Regions from separate parts of the Vibrio eleionomae genome, predicted to be linked through region 3. Evidence: predicted binding sites of a transcription regulator. Region 3 holds the regulator's gene; each other region holds the start of a gene.
The links. The regulator PurR, encoded in region 3, represses purine synthesis genes. The targets are predictions, from matches to a motif close to TNANGNAAACGTTTNCNTNA.
Positions count from the first base shown of each region.

Region 1: a site for PurR is predicted at 4,319-4,338, ahead of glpX (class II fructose-bisphosphatase). Genes of this name have one in related genera too.
Region 2: a site for PurR is predicted at 1,159-1,178, ahead of F9817_RS18105 (inosine/guanosine kinase). Genes of this name have one in related genera too.

Region 1 covers NZ_WEKT01000004.1:29,822-37,640, forward strand. Annotated here, with positions in the region: gene F9817_RS03370 (response regulator) at 1-110, opposite strand, end outside; gene F9817_RS03375 (CpxP family protein) at 296-820, shown strand; gene fieF (CDF family cation-efflux transporter FieF) at 968-1,903, shown strand; gene pfkA (6-phosphofructokinase) at 2,119-3,081, shown strand; gene glpX (class II fructose-bisphosphatase) at 3,155-4,162, opposite strand; gene zapB (cell division protein ZapB) at 4,584-4,826, shown strand; gene metF (methylenetetrahydrofolate reductase) at 4,930-5,823, opposite strand; gene F9817_RS03405 (bifunctional aspartate kinase/homoserine dehydrogenase II) at 6,083-7,819, opposite strand, start outside.
Region 2 covers NZ_WEKT01000045.1:888-8,706, forward strand. Annotated here, with positions in the region: gene F9817_RS18105 (inosine/guanosine kinase) at 1-1,081, opposite strand, end outside; gene mnmA (tRNA 2-thiouridine(34) synthase MnmA) at 1,512-2,630, shown strand; gene hflD (high frequency lysogenization protein HflD) at 2,652-3,269, shown strand; gene purB (adenylosuccinate lyase) at 3,331-4,701, shown strand; gene F9817_RS18125 (DUF3833 domain-containing protein) at 4,794-5,342, opposite strand; gene F9817_RS18130 (chalcone isomerase family protein) at 5,342-5,872, opposite strand; gene F9817_RS18135 (DUF2878 domain-containing protein) at 5,887-6,384, opposite strand; gene F9817_RS18140 (SAM-dependent methyltransferase) at 6,389-7,630, opposite strand; gene F9817_RS18145 (DUF1365 domain-containing protein) at 7,624-7,819, opposite strand, start outside.
Region 3 covers NZ_WEKT01000057.1:24,113-31,931, reverse strand. Annotated here, with positions in the region: gene purR (HTH-type transcriptional repressor PurR) at 786-1,793, shown strand; cyclic di-GMP riboswitch class I at 1,947-2,045, shown strand; gene F9817_RS20115 (TfoX/Sxy family DNA transformation protein) at 2,159-2,746, shown strand; gene F9817_RS20110 (putative signal transducing protein) at 3,380-3,706, shown strand; gene F9817_RS20105 (alpha/beta fold hydrolase) at 3,730-4,524, opposite strand; gene glgA (glycogen synthase GlgA) at 4,733-6,187, opposite strand; gene glgC (glucose-1-phosphate adenylyltransferase) at 6,189-7,406, opposite strand.

The DNA.
Region 1 (7,819 bases), on a different contig from region 3:
CCTGCTTCACCATCATTGGCTTCTGAGACGTCAAATCCTTCATAAGTTAACACTTCTTTCAGTAACCCAGTTAATTCAACATCGTCATCAATAACTAAAATGTGTGGCATAGATTTCTCACTCAACTAGATATTTGTTCAGGCTATATTACAGCGGCTTTTGGAGAATTGATTATCAAGAATATCACTATTTACGATGTTTTACTCATGCTATACGTCGTTTGACCGAGCAGATCTTATGCTTATTTCGAAGGCTGAGATTCAGCTATCCAGATCCAAAGTAGAAGGATAAATCGATGAGTAAAGCTAAGAAACTGTTCCTAACTGCTGTTATGTTACCACTAACGCTAGCCGCCAGTGGTGCCTATGCTGCAGGAGGCCCTAATGGACCGATGCAAAACCGTGGCCCAGACGATAACTGTGGTCCGGGCGCAGAACAAAGTATTCTTCGCCAACTGAATCTAACTGATCATCAGAAAAAAGAATTAAGAGAGCAGCATCGCAAGCAAGAAAAGGCGATGCGTGCAGAAATGAAATCGATTCACGAGCAAGAACAAGCTATCGTGTTAGCAAAAGATTTCGATCAGGCGAAAGCAACAAAATTGGCTCAAGAGATGGTTAACCTACAGGTTCAACGTCATGTCGGTATGTTAAAACAGCGCCATGATATGTTGTCGGTATTAACTAAAGAGCAAAAGGCACAATTTGAGTTATTGAAAAAATATCAAATGTCACAATGCATGAAAGGGCATCATCGTCCTGGAATGAAAGGGGACCATGGTCCTCGTGGTGACAAGATGCCAATGCCTGAGCAGCCTTAATTCATTATCACACTCGCAAAGCAGCCGAAAGGGCTGCTTTTTTTATCTCTGCATTTTGGAATCTAAATCAGTCCATAGTGAGGGGAATTCGAACAAAACCAATGTCTTTAGGTATACTTTAACTACGACTTTACTGGGATGATTGGAATGAAAAAAGAATATGCTCGGTTAGTGACGACCGCAGCTTGGATGGCCACTGGTGTAGCAAGCTTACTGTTGATTGTTAAACTTGCCATCTGGTGGATGACGGGGTCTGTGAGTTTATTGGCTTCTTTAATCGATTCAATGATTGATATTGCAGCTTCTATCGTTAATTTAATCGTGGTTAGGTATTCCCTACAGCCTGCCGATAAGGAGCACACATTTGGTCATGGAAAGGCGGAATCATTAGCCGCATTGGCTCAAGCGATGTTTATTTCTGGTTCAGCGGTCTTTCTGATTTTAAATGGTATTGACCGATTTTTCAGACCTATGGCTTTAAAGTCACCTGAGCTAGGGGTTTATGTCAGTTTATTTGCCATTGTTATGACGTTGGGCTTGGTCATGTTTCAGCGCTACGTTGTGAATAAAACGGGCAGTCAAGCGATTGCTGCTGACTCACTGCATTATCAAACTGATTTATATATGAATGTTGCGATCATGGTAGCATTAGGATTGAGCTGGTTTGGCTTTGCGCAAGCCGATGCAGTATTTGCAATAGGCATTGGTATCTATATTTTGTATAGCGCAGTAAGAATGGCGCAACACGCAACGCAAACCTTACTCGATCGCGCTCTACCTGAAGAGGATAATCATCGTATTGTTGATATCGCTAAATCGGTTGATGGTGTATTAGGTATCCACCAATTGCGTACACGTATTTCTGGCCCGACTCGCTTTATTCAACTGCATATTGAGTTGGAAGATAAGATGCCACTTATTGATGCTCACCATGTCTCTGATACAGTAGAAGCGAAGTTACGTAAGGCGTTTCCTAATTCGGATGTGTTAATTCACCAAGATCCTTATTCGGTGATTTTTGGTCCAGAACGGAAACAAAAGATGCAAGATTGGTACGATTCATCGGCAGCGTCAGACGCATAATTTGCGACTATTCTGATGTGTGTCAACGTTGAAAAACTCAGACAATGGCATACTTCAAGCCGATGAGAAAGCTACCAAAATATGAAATAACGGTAGTATTCCTGCATAAGACAGGTAACATAATATCTACAATAAAAAGATTTGTTTATGTGGTTAGCGATAATCATATGACGTTAAAAATTGATTAATGAGTTCCCAAAATATAGAGGGTGAGCATGATTAAAAAGATCGGGGTATTGACCAGCGGCGGTGACGCACCTGGCATGAACGCTGCTATTCGCGGCGTAGTTCGTACTGCACTTGGTGCAGATCTAGAAGTATATGGTGTCTACGACGGCTACTTAGGCCTTTATCAAGACCGCATTGAAAAACTAGAACGTTCAAGCGTGTCTGATGTAATTAACCGCGGCGGTACGTTCTTAGGATCTGCTCGCTTCCCTGAGTTCAAGGAAGAAGCAGTTCGTGCAAAAGCTATCGAAAACCTGAAAAAGCATGGTATTGATGCGCTTGTGGTTATCGGCGGTGACGGTTCGTACATGGGGGCGAAGAAGCTAACTGAGATGGGTTACCCATGTATCGGTTTACCAGGTACTATCGATAACGATATCGCAGGGACTGATTATACAATCGGTTACTTCACTGCTTTAAATACAGTCATCGAAGCAATTGACCGTCTTCGTGATACATCTTCTTCACACCAACGTATTTCTATTGTTGAAATCATGGGTCGCCACTGTGGTGATTTGACTCTAATGTCAGCGGTTGCTGGTGGTTGTGAATACATTATTTCTCCTGAAACAGGTTTAGACAAAGAGCTACTGATTTCTAACCTGCAAGATGGCATCAAGAAAGGTAAAAAGCACGCTATTATCGCTCTAACAGAGCTGATGATGGATGCTAATGTATTAGCAAAAGAAATCGAAGCTGCGACAGGTCGTGAAACTCGTGCAACCGTGCTAGGTCACATCCAACGTGGTGGTTGCCCATCAGCATTTGACCGTGTTCTTGCATCACGCATGGGTAACTATGCGGTTCACCTTCTGCTTGAAGGTCACGGTGGTCGTTGTGTCGGTATTCAGAAAGAAGAATTGGTACACCACGATATCATTGATGCGATTGAAAACATGCGTCGCCCAGTACGTAAAGACCTCTACAAAGTGGCTGAAGAGTTGTTCTAACATTTGCGTTGTTGAGACGAAAAAAGACCGCTTAGATAGCGGTCTTTTTTGTTGGTATCGAAATACGCTGAGACTACAGAATGATTTCGCGTACGTCAGGATCTTTGCGTTCTAGGTAATGAATCGATTTAACGCGACGAATAGTACGGCAACGGCCACGAATAATGAGAGTTTCAGTGGTCGCAATATTACCTTTACGTGTGATGCCTTCGAGCAGATCGCCTTTAGTGATGCCAGTCGCAGAGAAAATAACGTTATCGCTACGCACCATCTCTTCTAGCTTAAGTACAGTGTTTGCTTTTACGCCCATTTCTTCACAGCGTTTCAGTTCTTTAGCTCCCCAGATACGGTTATCTTCGGTTTCACCTTTCACTTCATGACGAGGAAGTAGGCGGCCTTGCATGTCACCATCCAGAGCCCGAATAACCGCCGCTGATACGACACCTTCAGGAGCGCCACCGATGCAGTACATCATGTCAACTTCACTGTCTGGCATGCAGGTTAAAATTGAAGCGGCTACGTCACCATCTGGCACAGCAAAGACGCGAACTCCCATTTTTTGCATTTCAGCAATAACGCCATCATGGCGAGGTTTAGCTAAAGTAATCACTACCAGCTCAGAAAGTGGTTTACCGAGTGCTTGAGCAACGTTGGTCAAGTTTTCTGCTAGGGGTTTATTAAGATCGATGCAGCCTTTGGCCTCAGGACCGACGACTAACTTTTCCATGTACATATCAGGCGCTTTTAGAAAGCTGCCTTTTTCGCCGGCTGCAAGCACTGCAAGAGCATTCGATTGACCCATCGCGGTCATACGGGTGCCTTCGATTGGATCTACAGCAATATCGACTGCATCACCACCAACGCCGACTTGTTCGCCAATAAATAACATAGGTGCTTCGTCGATTTCACCTTCGCCAATTACGATTTCACCCGCAATTTCAGTTTTATTGAGCAAGGTGCGCATTACTTCAACTGCGGCACCATCTGCTGCGTTTTTATCTCCACGGCCAAGCCATTTGTACCCTGCTAAAGCGGCACCTTCAGTGACTCGAGAAAAAGCCATTGCCAATTCGCGTTTCATCTTTACTCCAAACCAAATAAACGGGATTTTTTAATACCTAAGTAACCTAACGGAGACGGCGATGAATGATCGTCGGTGGTGGTGTAAAGGGGAAGATGGCATCGAACCCTTAACCGCTAAGTTACTTAGGTAACGAGAACGAATTTTATCATATTAATACGAGAACGGTTGCAGTTTGCATTCCTGTTGCTTTGCACTTGATCAAAACTGCGGTGGAAATTAGGGTAATGGATGAAAAATGAACGACTTAAACTCGGCGAAAAGCCAGTTAGGTAAGCATAATGTCAATTTACGCCTTATTTTTAACCGAATAGCGCAAAATCTCGAATATAGTGAGTGTTTATCGGCGATTGGCTGAGTAGAATGGGGGCATTAGGTGACCACCTGAGTCGCCCCAACCGATTCAATAAAGGGTAAGAACATGTCTTTTGAAGTACTAGAGCAACTTGAAGCGAAAATCCAAACCGCAGTTGATACTATCGCACTGCAACAAATGGAATTAGATGAGCTAAAAGAAGAAAAACAACAACTTCTAAATCAAACAGAAGAAAAGAATGCGCGCATTGAAGAACTAGAACGCCAAGCTCAACAAGTGAAACAAGAACATGAAGCATGGCAAGAACGTATTCGTAGCCTGCTTGGTAAAATGGAAGACGTAGAATAATCGTCTTTTATTGATACTTGATCACCTAATTGGTGTTGGGTAAGAACCAAAAATAAAACCGCTGGCATTATAGCTAGCGGTTTTATTTTATCGAATGTTGACGTTAAGCAGCTGGAGTAGGGCGAATGCCTAGGGTGTGGCATAACGCGTAAGTCATTTCTGCACGGTTGAGTGTATAGAAATGGAAATCTTTTACGCCTTCACGCGATAAAATGCGGATCATATCAATGGCCTGACTTGCCCCTACTAATTGACGAGTCACTGGATCGTCATCTAACCCTTCAAATTGTTTTGCCATCCAACTTGGTATTTTGACGTGGTTTTGCGCTGCAAAGCGTGAAGCTTGTTTGAAGTTAGTGACGGGCAAAATACCCGGAACAATTTCTACATCAATCCCTGCTGTGACGCAGCGGTCGCGAAAGCGTAAGTAGCTTTCCACATCAAAGAAAAACTGGGTAATCGCGCGGTTAGCTCCTACTTCTACTTTACGGCGCAGATTAAGTAAATCGGCTTGGGCGCTTTTTGCTTCAGGATGAACCTCTGGAAAAGCGGCGACTGAAATATCAAAATCGTGACGAGATTTCAGCAGTTCGACGAGATCTGATGCATACATGTCAGGCTGCCCTGCACCTTCAGGAATATCGCCTCGTAAAGCCACAATATTGCGAATATCATTGTTCCAATAGTCGTCAGCAATCTTAATCAGCTCTTCACGAGTAGCATCAATACAGGTTAAATGAGGGGCTGATACTAAACCGGTCTTGTCTTTAATTTCTTTAATAATCGAGTGAGTACGATCACGCTCGCCAGAGTTAGCACCATAGGTAACGGAAACAAAACTTGGGTTCAACGTTTTTAGGCGGTGAACTGAATTCCAGAGGGTTTCTTCCATTTTTTCGCTGCTTGGTGGAAAAAACTCAAATGACACATTGATGTCCGATAGTTCGGCGATGTTTTGGTTTAAAGCATCAATATGACTAGCGTGTGTGTATCCCATTCTCTTCTCCTGCGAGCAGTCGCCAACGTGGACGGCCAACGAATCTTATTTTTGACGTTTAGACGTCTATATGTCCAAATAATGTGTTGAACTGGCTACAATGTCAACAATATTAACTTGAATATAATTCATATAACGAATGAATTCTCATCAAGTGGCCATGTTTTTAGTGTGGTTAATTTGGCATTGTAAATGAAATTAATGAGATAGCTGTAGTGGGGGAGCAAAAAATTAACCCGCCAGATGGCGGGTTATGACATTAAAGGAAACTTGCAAGTAAGTTTAAATCGGATTGGATAGCTCCAGCGGTCACTTCTCGGCCGGCTCCAGGGCCGCGAATAACCAATGGGTTATCTCGATACCACTTACTTTCAATCGCGAAGATATTGTCGCAAGGTAGTAAGTTGGCAAGAGGATGTTCTCGTTCTAGAGCTTCTACACCTACAGTGGCAATACCATTCTTTTCTAAACGTGCCACATAACGCAGTACTTTGTCTTCTTCTTGGGCTTTTTCTAGGCGTTCTGCGAGCGATGTATTAAGTAATTCACTCTGATCTAAAAATTCATCCAGTGGCAGTTTAGTCAGTTCATCGGGCACCAAAGATTCTACTTTGACGTTTTCAGGCTCGATATCAAGACCCGATTCACGAGCTAGAATCACCAATTTTCGCATCACATCTGAACCATCAAGGTCATTGCGTGGATCGGGTTCGGTTAGACCCTGTTGCCATGCTAACTCGACTAATTCGCTAAAGGGTACGCTGCCGTCGTATTGTTGGAATAACCACGATAAGGTTCCTGAGAAGATACCGGATAACGCCATAATTTCATCACCACTTTCGCGTAAATCACGAAGCGTATGATTGATAGGTAATCCAGCACCCACAGTGGCATTGTATAGCCAATGACGGCTAATTTTAGAGAACGCATCTTTGACTTGATTGTAATATTCGCTTGGAGCGGAGCCAGCAACTTTATTAGCGGTAATGAGGTGCATACCTTGCTCTGCAAATTGTAGATATTGCTGGGCAAGTTGCTCGCTGGCGGTTACATCGAGAATAATAACGTCGTCGTAACCTTCAATATTACCTAAGCGTTCTATCCACTCTTGGCCATCATTCGGTTGGGCTTCACTTGGATCGATCGTCAGAACTTTTTGGGCATCAAAACCTTCAGGATTGAAAAGGTAGTTTTGACTATCGACTACCGCAACTAAGTCAAACGACATGCCACGGCGACGCTCTAACTCTTCTTTTTGTTGAGCGAAAAGTTTTAACCAGCTCGACCCGATATTACCTTTGCCACACAATGCTAAGGCTACCCGTTTTTGGGCTTGGAAAAGCTGTGTGTGAATATCATTGACGAGAGGTTCGATTTCAGTTTGGCGCATCACTGCAACCAGACTTAACCCTGATTCTGTCGCAGAGATGAACTCTATCGGACAGTTTTTGGTTTGCTGATAGAAGCCAAAACAGTGGTGAGCGTTATTGGTTACTCCAGCACCGACCGCTGCCACTAAACAGAAGCCTTCTTTCAATTTAATTTCCGCTTCAGTGGCTGAATCTTGTAGATAATCCAACGCGCCAGAAGCTATTTCAGCGGTATACGCTAAGCGCAGTAAGTATTGGTCTGCTTGTGTTTCAAACGCTAATGGCTCTAATTGAACGCGCTTGAGACGTTCCAAAATGCCGGTTTTCATCCGCTCAAAATCATGGTTTTGACCAAATGAGAGCTCAATAAGCAGCACATCATCTAATGAGGTGATGATTTTGGCGCCGCGACCAGAAGCAAGAACTCGTTCAATGCGAGTTGAACCTGATTCTGGGCGGTAACTACAACGTAGAGCTAAATCCATTGTACTTTGTGCTACAGGCTGTAGCGTGCGGCTATGCAACACTGGCGCAGCTAAACGGGCCAACTCATTGGCTTCATCTAAGCGAAGTAATGGGAGTAGGCAAGCATCGTTAACTAAACGGGGATCTGCGCTAAATACCCC
Region 2 (7,819 bases), on a different contig from region 3:
AAGCAGCGTCCCCTGCTCCATTGGTATTTTTAATTTGTTCAGGCCCCCCCATATAAGGAGCGATATGCGAATACACTTTTATCGGGTTTCGGCAGGTTATCTTCTTCGCAGGACGGCTAAATTCAAAGCGATTAAATTCAGGAATAGAACCCGGTAGTAAAGGCAGAGAGGTTTCACGTTTACTTTCATCTTCTGTATATCCGGCCATAAATAATCCGATTGGTCCGGCAGTACACAATACTAAATCGACCCACTCTAACGCTTTATTCGCCGCCATTAAAGGATCATGCTCACCCGTTAAAGCTTCCGCTTCATCTTCATTCATAGCGACAACTGACACGTGCTCATTTAAAAAGTCACGCCAGAATTGTGGATCATCTTGAATAACAAACTTAGTTCCTAACGTTAATACAACGGGAACATGATGTTTTTTTGCGTATTCAATCGCTCTCATCGTTGCAAGTGGCATAGGATCGCCTTCTTTACAACGAACTAAATACGCCGTTAATACTAAGGCTGACGCATTTTCGAAAATAGATTCAGGAATATTATCTGCATGCAATTGGTTCATTTGACCTTCACTAATTGCAAACGTTCGCTCTCCATCTTCTGTAATTAATGCAAAGCAGCGTCCAATTGCTCCATCAACACCTTGTAGATAATTTAAATCCACACGACTTGAGGTATTACACAAATAGCGATATCCATAACTGCCTATTTTAATGTCATTGCTCATTACTCCAAGTAACGTTGAGCGATCATCCGCTAATACAGAATAGTTATGCAGCGTATTACCAATAGTGCCACCAGCGTATTCATTAGTAATGAGTTGTTTTGTTTTTAATTCGTTATAAAGTTTTTCAGCAGTAACATCGTCAAGGACTAACGAATGCCCTTTACTTAATCCATAACGTTCAATTAATTCGCTTTCGACTCGTGCTTCAATATCAACCAATGTCTGATCAATACCTATTACGTGGGTACTCGACAAATTAACTTTTTCTTGTGCTTTAACAACTAATGGATCACGAGCGTGAACAGGAAAATAATGTTTTGACTTACGCCGGCCTGGAAATTTCATAATACCCTGCAATTCAATCTAGACAGATAGGGAGGGCGATTCTACATCGCAGTCTGATTCACGACAACTCACTGTATTATAGCAAACGATTTCATGATGAAAATTTTCACGATGCTGAGTTAAGTAACCGATTACAATAATAATTGTTTTCATTTAGATATATATTTATATCAACTGTTATTTCATTTAATAATAGATGTAATATCTAATATAGCTACAAATGTAATAGTACCTACCACATCTCATATTTGTATCGACTTTGTATCGACACCAAGACTTTCACATCAAATTTGCCAATTTTGTCAGCCACAGGGTGGTCTTATCACTGCTTTTATCCGACGAAACTACGCTATAACGTACGGAATCAACTGTCCTCAATTTTTTCTTTCTGTTAGAATCTGGCTCCAAGTTAATTTAGTGGTATTAAGTTATGTCAGAGAACCTCAACGCAAACAGTCAGAAAAAAGTGATTGTCGGCATGTCAGGTGGTGTTGATTCGTCCGTTTCTGCTTATCTTCTTCAGCAACAAGGCTATCAAGTAGAAGGCTTGTTCATGAAGAACTGGGAAGAAGACGACGGTGAAGACTACTGCACTGCCGCGCAAGATCTTGCCGATGCGCAGGCTGTTTGTGACAAACTTGGTATCCATTTGCACACAATTAACTTTGCTGCAGAATACTGGGACAACGTGTTTGAATACTTCCTTGCAGAATATAAAGCAGGACGTACTCCGAACCCAGACATATTGTGTAACAAAGAAATCAAGTTCAAAGCCTTCTTAGAATTTGCTGATGAAGTGTTGGATGCCGACTATATTGCTATGGGGCACTATGTGCGCCGTACATTCCCAGAACATGGGGAAAAAGCACAGTTACTTCGCGGCCTGGATGGCAATAAAGACCAAAGTTATTTCTTACACGCATTAACGGAAGCTCAAGTTGCTCGTAGTTTATTTCCTGTCGGAGAACTTGAGAAACCTGAAGTGCGTCGTATCGCTGAAGAGCAAGATTTAATCACAGCGAAAAAGAAAGACTCAACAGGGATCTGTTTTATTGGTGAGCGTAAATTCACTGAATTCCTTTCGCGCTATTTACCCGCTCAACCGGGTAAAATCGAAACGCCTGAAGGTAAAGTCATTGGTGAACACCAAGGTTTGATGTACCACACTCTCGGTCAACGTAAGGGTCTTCATATCGGTGGTATGAAAGATTCTAGCGATGAACCATGGTACGTCGCTGAAAAAGATCTTGAGCGTAATGTGTTAATCGCAGTTCAAGGTGCCGATCATCCCCTTTTGAAATCTAAAGGTTTGATCGCGTCTCAGGTGACTTGGATTAGCCAAGAACCTTTGCAAGATACCTTAACATGCACAGTAAAAACTCGTTATCGTCAAACGGATATACCATGCGTAGTGACCCCACTCGATGATAATACCGTTAGAGTGATATTCGATGAACCGCAAATTGCCGTTACACCAGGACAGTCCGCTGTCTTCTATCAAGGTGAAGTTTGCCTTGGTGGCGGTGTGATTGAAGAGCATTTGTCGTAACCGTAACTTAGGAGTAATTACGTGGCTAATACACTTTATGACCGTACAATTGCTTTTGCTGGGATCTGCCAAGCAGTAACATTAGTCCAGCAGACTGCAAGAAATGGTCAATGTGATTCAGACGCGTTTGAAGTTGCACTCCGTTCAGTTCTATGCATGAACCCAAAAAACACACTTGATGTTTTTGGCAATGAGGCCAACTTAAAAGTTGGCCTTGAATGCTTAGTGAAAGGCATAGACAGTACACCAGCAGGCAGTGAAATTACTCGCTATGTAATTAGCCTGATGGCATTAGAACGTAAGCTCACTCGTCGTCGTGATGCCCTATCACAACTTGGTGATCGTCTTGATACTTTAGAACGTCAAGTCGCTCACTTTGACCTTCTTGATGATCAAATGATCAGCAATTTAGCTAGTGTTTATCTTGATGTGATCAGTCCTATTGGTCCTCGTATTCAAGTCACTGGCACCCCTTCTGTATTACAACAACCTGCCAACCAAAGCAAAGTTCGTGCGCTATTATTAAGTGGAATCCGCTGCGCTGTTCTTTGGAGCCAAGTTGGTGGTAAACGTCGTCACTTAATCTTCGGCCGTAAAAAAATGGTTGAAGAAGCGCAACAGATCCTTAAGAGAATCTAAGCCATGACGTCGTCAAATCTTATTCACTCTCAACCTTAACTCATATATTCAGGAGAAGAACATGGAACTGTCAGCATTGACTGCTGTTTCACCGGTAGACGGCCGCTACGGAAGTAAAACGATTGCGTTACGCAGTATCTTCAGTGAGTATGGCCTCCTAAAGTACCGTACTATCGTTGAAATACGTTGGCTACAGAAGCTTGCAGCCACAGCTGAGATCGCGGAAGTCCCTGCCCTAAGCGATGAAGCGAAACAATTCCTTGATAATATCGCAGCAAACTTCAACGAAGAAGACGCAGCTCGTATCAAAGAAATTGAACGCACCACTAACCACGATGTAAAAGCGGTCGAGTACTTCTTAAAAGAGAAAGTGGCATCTGTTCCTGAACTACACGCAATCAATGAATTTATTCACTTTGCATGTACGTCTGAAGACATCAACAACACTTCACATGCGTTAATGCTTAAAGAAGCACGTGATACAGTGTTCCTTCCTGAAATTCGCAACATCATTGATGCGATTAAAAAACTTGCACATGATTTCCGAGACATTCCTCTATTGTCGCGTACACACGGCCAGCCAGCTTCTCCATCAACTATGGGTAAAGAAATGGCAAACGTGGCGTACCGCATGGAACGTCAATACAAGCAGATCGCTAACACTGAAATTCTAGCTAAAATCAATGGCGCGGTAGGTAACTACAACGCTCACCTTTCTGCTTACCCAGATTTAGACTGGCACAAATTCAGTGAAGAGTTCATCACTGAATCACTAGGCGTAAACTGGAACCCATACACCACTCAAATTGAACCGCATGATTACATTGCTGAACTATTTGATGCTATCGCACGTTTCAACACTATCTTGATCGATTTCGATCGTGATATCTGGGGTTATGTTGCACTGGGTCACTTTAAGCAAAAAACCATTGCTGGCGAAATTGGTTCTTCAACCATGCCACACAAAGTAAACCCAATCGACTTTGAAAACTCAGAAGGTAACCTAGGTCTAGCAAACGCGGTCTTGACTCACCTAGCACAAAAATTACCTATTTCTCGTTGGCAGCGTGACCTAACTGACTCAACAGTTCTACGTAACCTTGGTGTTGGTGCTGGCTACTCAATCATTGCTTATACTTCAACATTGAAAGGCATCAGCAAGCTAGAGATCAACGAAGCAGCATTAGCTGATGAACTAGACCACAACTGGGAAGTTCTTGCTGAACCAATTCAAACAGTGATGCGTCGTTACGGTATCGAAAAACCGTACGAAAAACTGAAAGAGCTAACTCGTGGTAAACGTGTTGATGAAGCAGCAATGCACGCATTTATCGACGGTCTAGAACTACCAGAAGATGAAAAAGCTCGCCTAAAAACAATGACTCCAGGTAATTATATCGGACAAGCTGTTGAATTAACTGACAAACTATAATTCTATTGGATAGTTTGACTTTGAGTTAAAGGGGCTGCATATGCAGCCCCTTTTCTTTTAATTGGTCACTATTCGATACCGAATCATCCCTATCACTCCTTACTGAAAAACAGTGTCACCTTCCCCACTTCCACGCCCCATTTCGTAATCGAGGTTAAATTAAATAAGTGCTTGTCATCCTGACGATACATCCAATCATCGAAATGCACTTGGATTTCTCTTTCATCCGTTTTTAGCAAAAAATCGTAACGCCAACGTAACGCATTCCCGACTTCCACCCCAGTTGCATTGCCAATGATATCGGCTGCTTTACCGATATAGGTTCCATCATGATGACGAGTTATGGTCCACAGCCGACCGTCAGTTTCACCATCATCATAAAGAAACTGCTCATCCAGCGTTAATATGCCATCATTCACCGTACCAGTGATCACGACATGAAAGCGGCGCGTTTGTTGGTTGGTGTAATCTTGTACCATACCCCAAGCTTGAGTCTGCCCCGTAAAATATTGAAACAGATCAAACCGAGGTGATGTGCCTTTATAATCATTGATATCTGCACTGCAACTGGTTATCGATGCAATAATAAGAAACAGGCCGATCCAACGGAATGCCTTAAATGATGAGCGAATAGCAGTCATTATTTTTCCCCGATCAACTGTAAGCGTAAATCTGGATATTCAGTATTAGTGGCAAGCCAAATTCCCAAAAATGCTCGATCCAATTCAGTATCGTTGATGGTGCCAACAAACTGTAATGTCTGTTTAACAGGATGGAAGTAGAGCTTGCCTTGCCCACCTTGACTGACATAAATCAGTTGATCACCCTTAACTACAGATGGGAATAAGGTGGCAAGGTAGTTTATCCAACGATCAATCAGCGATTCGTTATAATCCATCTCTAACCACTGTTTACGTGTTGCTTTGAGTAGTTCTTGTGCGGAAATTTTGCGCTGGTATTCAATTTGTAAGGCTGCGGTTTTCCCTTCTCCATGATAAATACCATCAGGCGTTCTTAATGTTGATCGATAGACATCGAACCAAAACCATGTGAACTCAGCCTGCCCAACAATCGGCCATGATGCCCATCGATTATCTGCAACCTGTAATTGCAAGCCATCAAATGTCTTGGGCGATGAAGCAAAGCTCGTTGAACTGACTAACAACAGCATCACTAAAAAAACCTTTATAGACGTTGTGTACACCACTTATATCGCTCCTCAACAAACACTAGGCACAAGGTAACGACACTCCATTGCAAAAAAAGTATCGCTAATGTAACAGTGAGTGAATAGGTAAATGTAACGGCACCGAGTTCTAATCCTGCATAATAACTGGTGACGCCGCCTAGCCCACCAACCATTGCCATCAATAGCTTAGGCCAACGTGATAGTACTGGCACCAGAAAATGGCAGTACCAAGCAAACGCAATCCACACACTCATCAACCAAATGGGAAATCCATCTGCGGCGAAACGAAACAGGTCAAAATGGATATTGAGTCCATCCAAACCAATGCCCAGTCCACTAAAGATGACAAGATGCCAACACCATTTTCCCCAAACGATGTGTAATAACCATGTACCGACCGCTCCGCCGAGCGCCCACCATTGCCACTCTGTTTGCCCCATCACACAGAGGAACCACAGTAATTGGAACCAAACCGAGGCGCAAAACACCACCATCGTATTACTGCGGGCGCTCTAAAGTCATATGAATGACCGAAATCGTGCGTGCACGAAACCCTCCTTCACAGTAACAAAAATAGTAACGCCATAGGCGAATGAACTTTTCATCATAGCCAAGAGAACGAATCGTATCTAACTGCTGTTCAAAGCGTTCGCGCCAAGCGTGGAGAGTTTTGCCATAATCAAGGCCAAAGTCATAAAGGTCACGGACTAAAAAATCGGTATGGTGTGTTGCACAACGAGTCAGCGCAGTAATGGAAGGGAGAAAACCACCAGGGAATATATATTTTTGAATAAAATCAACATTGCTACTGTAGTAATCGTAACGTTGGTCAGCAATGGTGATAGCCTGAATAGCCATTTTACCACCAGGTTTGAGGCGCTCTTGGCACTGATGCAAGTAGCTTGCAAGATAACGTTTACCGACTGCTTCAATCATCTCTATCGACACCAATTTATCAAATTGTCCATCCAATAACCGGTAGTCCTGTTTAAGTAAGGTAATACGATCGCTCAATCCCGCTTGGTTAATTTTCTCTTTTGCGTACAGATATTGTTCTTCTGAAATGGTCGTGGTTGTGACCTGACAGCCATATTCCTGCGCCATATAAATCGCCATCGCTCCCCAGCCAGTCCCTATTTCTAACACTTGATCATCGGGCTTTAGATCTAACTGTGCACACAGCCGCTGCATTTTATTTACCTGGGCTTGCGTAAGAGACTCTTCTTCATGAAGATACAAAGCGCTGGAATACAACATGTGATGGTCAAGAAACGTTTCATACAAATCATTTCCAAGATCATAATGATCCATGATATTACGTTTCGCTTGCTTAACTGAATTGTGTTTAAGCCAGTGACCAAGCTTAGTTAGCCACTGTTTTATCTTGCCCGATTGCTGTTCGACACTGTCTAACATCGTGAGGTTTTTGGCGACTAATTCAACGACAGCCGTTAAGTTCGGACTATCCCATAACCCTTCGATATAGGCTTCTGCACCACCGATACTACCGCCACGCAATACACGTCTATAAAACTCAATATCATGAACATGAATTTCAGCTTGAAGCTCAGTTTGTCCAGCACCAAACAACACAGTTTGCGGTTCTCCTGATGCAAAATATTCCACGATAGATAAAGAGCCAACATTAAGTCTTGCTAACCCTTTCAATAACAGTGAACGCGCTCCTTTTTGCATCAACGTTTCTTTTTTTGGTAAGGGCATTGAGGAACTGCTTAACATGAAGGATTCTCCTTATCTTGCTTATCCGTTTTTTTAGTGCGATTGGGATGATCGTATATTGGGGCACCTTTCCACCATAATTTGCATGCTTCCCAGTAAATCCCGGCCATAACCTTAACCGTCATGATAGGTGTACGTAGCAACAGACGAATTAGTTCAGTTGATTGGAAAGGACGCGCGCTTAACAAC
Region 3 (7,819 bases):
CCAAGTAACCTCAAGATGCTGTTTCAGCGGGAATGTATTCGCTCTTAGGCAAGGCACTGATTTGAAGACATAGTCATTCTACGTTGAAAATCAGTAACACAGCCTAGGAGCGAATAAAACTCGCCCTTTGGGAGCTCATCAACAAACCTATTTCTGCGCTCAATCACCTTGAAAGGGAATGACCATTCCTGCTGTGATTGAGCTTGACCTAGGCTCGTTGATGAAGCTCTGAATCCTGCATCTTGAGGTCATTTGGGTATATAAGCGCCTTTGATAGGGAAAAGTGATAAAAAGTGCCTTTTACCTCTAGTATGTTGGTCCTAATCCTCGGTTCTACAATCAAACGTCTCATGACTTACCTTATTTTTGGTTAGTTATCATATGTGCATTATTCGTTAGCACATCATGAAACAACGTCAGCTCTCCCGTAGAGTCTAAATGTCATTTATACGCTTAAGCCGTCCATTTTACATATTGATAAAATATATTGATAACCCAGCAATCTGTCGCCATCATGTAGACAATGAGTCGCAAGCATAAGAAAAGTTGGCGAGATCAGTTGAGATTAAATTATGAATTTTTCGTTGCGGTGATCGCCAGAGCAGTCTAGAATCTTGGATGCTAATAAATACTCAAACTAATTGTCAAAAACCGCTTTCTCGTAGCGGTTTTTGTGTTTTTACTACTATTCCCGCTTTTTGCACTAAAATAAAGCGAAACCTGACTGTTCAACATTATCATCACCAATGTACTTTCAGGTTATTTGATACCAATGGAAATCACCTATGGCGACAATAAAAGATGTAGCACGCTTGGCTGGCGTTTCTACGACCACCGTATCACATGTCATCAACAAAACCCGTTTTGTGGCAGAAGCAACTCAAGAAAAAGTGCTATCTGCTGTTAAGGAGTTGAACTATGCCCCTAGTGCAGTTGCCCGCAGTTTAAAATGCAACACAACTCGAACCATTGGCATGTTGGTCACCCAGTCCACGAACCAATTTTTCTCCGAAGTCATCGATGGTGTCGAAAGCTACTGCTATCGCCAAGGTTATACGTTGATCCTATGTAACACTGGTGGCATTTATGAAAAACAACGCGACTACGTACGCATGCTCGCTGAGAAACGCGTTGATGGCATGTTGGTTATGTGTTCGGATATGACGCCAGAATTGATGGAAATGCTAGAGAGCCATTCCGATATTCCTAAAGTGATCATGGATTGGGGATTAGAAGACTCCCAAGCCGATAAAATCATGGATAACTCAGAAGAAGGTGGCTATATCGCCACTAAGTACCTTATCGATCATGGTCATAGTCATATTGCCTGCTTGAGTGGCCACTTAAACAAAATTACCTGCCAAGAGCGTATCCAAGGTTTTCGTCGCGCAATGAACGAAGCAAACTATGACGTGAACGAAGATTGGATTCTTGAAGGTAACTTTGAATGTGATACCGCCGTTCTTGCTGCTGACAAAATTTTGGCGATGGATGAAAAACCGACCGCTGTTTTTTGTTTCAACGATACGATGGCACTGGGCTTAATGAGTCGCCTACAACAGAAAGGCGTAAAAATCCCCGAAGAAATGTCAGTCATTGGTTATGATAATATTGAACTATCCGAATATTTCTCTCCACCGTTAACCACCATCCATCAGCCTAAGCGCCGTGTTGGTAAAAACGCATTCGAAATCTTGCTTGAACGCATCAAAAATAAAGAGCATGAACGCCGTATTTTTGAAATGCATCCAGAGCTTATCGAACGAGAGTCGGTAAAAAGCATTATAAAATAATAACTTACATTGCTTTAGCTCTGCCTTCTTTACACTTTTATTGATGAATTTATCGTTTATTATTAATACAGTCATTTTTGTGAGCAATATCACATAGAAGCAATTTTTATGTGATTTATGTTCAAGTTTAAGATTACTCTAATTAACGAAATGTCACGCACAGGGCAAACCATCTGTAAAGGTGGGACGCAAAGCTTCCGGCCTGAACCCCAGGTGGTACAGATGTTCTGGGTAGGTAGCGGGGTTACCGATGGCAAAAATGCATATGATGTTAACTTCTTATTGACACGGTCTTTGCATTCTTTTGCTACATTCTCGGACCTGGATTTTGGTGGCGTATGTTCAAATACACCGAGACTAAAGGCATGGATAAACCAATACTAAAAAACTCAATGCGACTCTTTGAAAAATTAGGTCGCGTAAAATCTCGTTCAATGTTTGGCGGCTTTGGAATCTTCGTAGACGACACAATGTTCGCGTTGGTTGTTAACGATATGCTTCATATCAGAGCTGATGATTCTTGTTCTGAGAAATACAAACAACAAGGCTTAGAACCATACGTTTACAAAAAACGTGGTTTCCCTGTGGTTACAAAATATTTTGCTCTTCCAGAATCGTTTTGGGATACACCCGATACTATTTTAGATGAAGCAAAATCTGCGTTGAAGATCGCGAAACAAGAACGCGAGACTCAGGCAAAAGCTAAACCTAACCGATTGAAAGATTTACCTAATTTACGTTTAGCTACAGAACGTATGTTGCGTAAAGCGGGAATTGAATCTGTCGAAGAGTTACACGATAAAGGAGCGGTTGAAGCGTATAAAGCAATTCAGCAAACTCACTCTACCGATGTAAGTCTAGAGCTTTTATGGGCTCTTGAAGGCGCAATCGAAGGCAAGCACTGGTCTGTTATTCCACAAACTCGGCGTGACGAGTTAATGCAAAATCTTTAGCCAAATTTGTTGCTAACAAGGCTTGTTGCTGAAAGCACCCTCTGGGGTGCTTTTTTATGCGCGCTATAACGCACATATGAGCCGTTGAGGTACATATTAGAGCTTTTACTCACCTAAAAGGTTAAAACCCGGCATACTTGCTTGTAGGCTCATCAGATATATCAATAACATCACTCTTGCGAATCATTTCTGCTAAACCGGCCTTTTAACCTTACCAGCCATGTATGAGCATAACCCTTAACTCATTTGTCCTAAGGCTATATCTAGATAAATAACCGTTAGTTAACCTATAAATCTGCTAATAATTTTGCGGTTTATCACCGAATTTCCAACTCATAATGTTTTAGAATAGTAGTAACAACTAAAATAGTTGAGACTATAGATTACAATTATTCGCCATGAGCTAGATCAATTTATGCTTTAAATTGGATAAATAAATTTTTACTCATTTTTCTTAAATGGCATTATTTTGTGATTATTATCACAAAAACATTGTACGGTTATTACATTGATTATTATAAAAATGTGACAGCCATATTTAGTCCTTAATTAGGACACAATATGACACCCCATTTGAAACACTGTTCATTTACATAATCTTGGTTAGACTGTGACCATTCAAGGTAATTGATATTGAAACTTTATATCGCAAATAACCCAACTGAAGCTCATATACTGTGTGGACTACTCCAGCAGTCAAACATAAAATGCGAAGTCAGAGGGGAACAGTGGTTCGGGTTAAGAGGAGAGATTCCTGCCGATGACCAATCAGCGCCATATATTTGGCTATTTAATCGTCTAGATGCCGATTATGCATGGGAGCTTATTCGTCAAACCCAAACCGACAATAGTGGTATCCTTTATAAAAATTGGGTCTGTTCTAATTGCGGGGAAACCAATGAAGGTCAGTTCGCTGTTTGTTGGAAATGTGGGAAACCTGATCACCAAGGGTGTGATTAATATTTTCTGAATGGGAACCGTATTTATTGGTGCAAGAGAAAGCGAATCGAGTGGTGATTAAAGGCCTCAGATTGCTCGATATTGCAAACATGACCACAATTGGATAACTCTATCAACTGACTACAGCGGTGTGTACTGAGCATTTTTCTAATAGCAGGAAGGAATAGATGATCGCGCTCTCCCATTAAGTATAACGTGGGAATAGGTAACTCTGTTTCTCTAAAATGTCCCATCAGTGCATGGGCTTCAGCGGTTAAACGATACCAACGTTTAAACTCTTTTTGACACAGCTTTTTAGCTTCTCTTATAAAGAGGTGACGTGATTCTTTTTGATGTTTATCAGGCATTACGACATGGGCAAAAAGTTGGTATAACCACATGTATGGGACGATATTTTTACACCAATCCCCAATTTTAACCAATATCCGAGAACGTAGATTAAACTGCATCACCGCTCCCCCCATCACCATGCTTTCGACACGCTCAGGGACAAGTTGGGCAATTGTTCGTACAATAATGGTTCCCAAAGACATGGCAACAAAGTGGGCTTTTTCAATGCTAAGATGATCAATCACGTGAATAACATCTTGCGCGACATCAGCGAACTGATAAGGTTTGAGTAACCACTCTTTAGGACCTCGTTTTGATTTGCCATGACCACGAAGATCAACCAGAAGCAAATTAAAATGTTGTCGATACTCCTTGATTTGCTTAAACCACAAAGACGAACTGCCCCCAGCGCCGTGAATAAATACGACCCATTGTTGACTGGTGGGATGTGAATACACTTTATGGAATAACATCAGTAAGTAAGCCATTTCGCTCCAAATTAATAGCGGCGCAAGTCTACCACATTGATAATGTCAATATCTTCCCCTTTTAAACAAAATCATCCTGATGACTTATATACCCAAGTCTTCTTATTGGAATGCACAATATCCAATGTTCTTTTCATTGTGTTAATCGATAAAAAAGCGGAGAGTGACACTCTCCGCTTAGTAAAGTACATCGATGGATGGGCAACGTTTAGTCAAACAATGCCTGTCTATACATCTTAATGTATTCTTGTGCTGATACTTCCCAACTAAAATCTCTGCGCATCGCTCTTTGTTGAACTTCGAGAAATTGAGTAGGTTGCTGCAGATAGAACAGTAACGCACGCTGCATAATAATTAAAAGTGCCTCTGGCGATGGCTCTAAAAAACCAAAGCCGGTCGCTTCATGAGGATCTTTATCGTAATCCACTACGGTATCTTTCAATCCCCCTACTTCTCTAACAATAGGTAAAGTACCGTAAGCCATACTATAAATTTGATTTAATCCACACGCTTCAAACTCTGATGGCATCAAAAAGAAATCAGCGCCCGCTTCAACCCAGTGCGCCAACTTGTTACTGTAAGTTTCAACAAATGCAAACTGTTCACTGTATTTATCGGCCAGTTTACGTAGACGCCCAGCAACTTCAGGCTCTCCAGTACCCACAATAACTAATTGCACATCATTGCGTAGGAATGCCTCAATGATAGGGAGTAAGTAATGAAATCCCTTTTGGTGCGTTAAACGGCACACCATACCAAACATAGGGACAGGGCGAGTCGGTAAGTGCACTTCTTCTTGTAAAGCGAGCTTTGCTGCTTGTTTGCCCGCTTGTAAAGAGGCCGCGTCATCACTATATGTCTGTGGCAAAAACTGATCTGTTTTCGGGTCCCACTCCGAATAGTCACAACCATTAACAATACCGTGCAAATCACGCGCACGCCGAACAAAATCATCGACCAACCCATGCGATCCTAACGGTGTTAACAGTTCACATGCATAGTTTGGACTAACTGCATTAATTTTGTCCGCATAAGCAATCCCTGCTCGAAGCATACTTACATGATCGACACCATAACGTAAAAACTCCATACCATTGAGATTCAATTCCGGAATAATTTCCAATTCATGGTAAGAAAATATGCCTTTAAAAATCGCATTATGAATGGTTAAGACACTTTTCATACCTTCATAATACGCATCATAGCGATAGCGGGTTTTTAATAAGAAAGGGATCAGTCCTGTATGCCAATCGTTGGCATGAATAACATTGGGTTTAATCCCCAACTTAGGCAGAACATCTAAGCTTGCAGCAGAGAAAAAACTGAACCGTTCGCCGTTATCAGCGTAAGCTTGATTCTGCTCTGCATAAAGTTCTGGACGGTCAAAATAGTGATCATTATCGATCAAATAAACCGGCACACCATCTAACTCTGTTTGCCTCACTTTATAGGATGAGTGAGGCCAATGTGTGAGATCGGTTTCCAAGACCACAGGGAGTGAGTTTTTATCAGGAATACTACGATAAGCAGGTAGCACAATGGCTACCTGTTGTCCTAATTGAGAGAGAGATTTAGGTAATGCTTTCGCTACATCAGCTAAACCACCACTCTTCACTAAACCTTGCGCTTCTGAAACGGCAAACCACACACTGATTTGCTCCATTTTAGAATCCAACTTTTGTTCCTTTAGCAATGACTACGATACCACTTGGTGAAACATGAAAGCGTTGTTTATCTAATTCACTATTTTCACCAATGACCGTGCCGGCTGCGATTTCAACGTCTTTATCAATAATGGCGCGTTTAATCGTACAACCTGCACCTATCTTCACATCACCTAAGATAACAGATTCACTAATACAAGAACCAGCAGCAATATTGGTTCTATAACCTAAAACCGATTTATAAATACTTGATCCTTGTATATAACTCCCACCAGAAACCAAACTATCGGTTAACTTAACCTTTTGCGCATCAACATCAACAAACGTTGCTGGCGGTAAAGGTGGATAATACGTATGCAGAGGCCAACTGCGATTATACAAAGAAAACTTAGGGTCTTTGCCAAGGAGATCCATATGCGCTTCCCAATACGCTTCAATAGTACCAACATCGCGCCAGTACCCTTCAGGCCGTTCACCCTTGATCATGTTATCCGAAAAATCATAGACGTACACATCCCCTTGTGGATACATAGTCGGGATAACATCTTTACCAAAATCGTGACTAGATTGTGGGTTATCTGCATCAGATTTTAACTCAGAATAAAGTGTTGGCGCATCAAAGATATAATTTCCCATCGACACAAGCGCCCACTCTGGCTCACCCGGAATACATTTAGGATGAGCGGGCTTCTCTTCGAATCCAACCATCCGCCCTTCTCTATCCACTTCGATAATCCCAAATGATGATGCTTGGCTGACGGGCATGCGGATAGCAGAAACGGTGAGCTTAGCACCTTTACGGCGGTGATAATCCAGCATCTGACGAATATCCATTTTATAGATGTGGTCAGAGCCAAAAATACACACTTCATCAGGTGACGACAATTCTATAAAACGTAGGTTTTGGTATATCGCATCAGCAGTTCCTTCATACCAACGCTTACCATCTCGCATTTGGGCAGGAATACAATCGATAAAGCGGTCAGTAATACCAGCCACATTCCAGCCTTTTTTCATATGTAGATACAGTGATTGTGACTTAAATTGCGTTAACACATAAATCCGCATTAAATCCGCATTAACGAAATTGTTTAATGCAAAATCGACTAGCCTATAACTGCCTCCAAATGGGACAGATGGTTTACTCCGTGAAGCCGTTAAAGGCATTAAACGAGTCCCCTCGCCTCCAGCCAAAATCATTCCCAGTACACCAGCCATTAAGGTTCTCCGTTATTTATTGTTTTCAGTGCCCACCGGTAGATTTGATAAACACTGTTCTTCCATCGAAGCATCATCCCCACCGCGACAAATGGGGCAAAAGGCCATCAAGTAGGTCAATACTGGCTGCAAATTAATCACTGACCACTTTACCCACCGGTTGCGTACACCAGTGTAATATCAAGAGCGACACTCACACACTGACCAACGTTTAATAAACAAGTACATCAATCTTTATCATTCATTAAACATCGTGATTTAGAACTGGATACGCAATGCCTTTATCCGAGCAGGTTTACGACAAACCGTACTTCGTTTACAAGCTCCTATAAAAAAGATAGTCAACATATTGAATAATGAGAACAAATAATTGGGAATTTAACAAAATATTCAACACTGTTTTAGAAAACTGA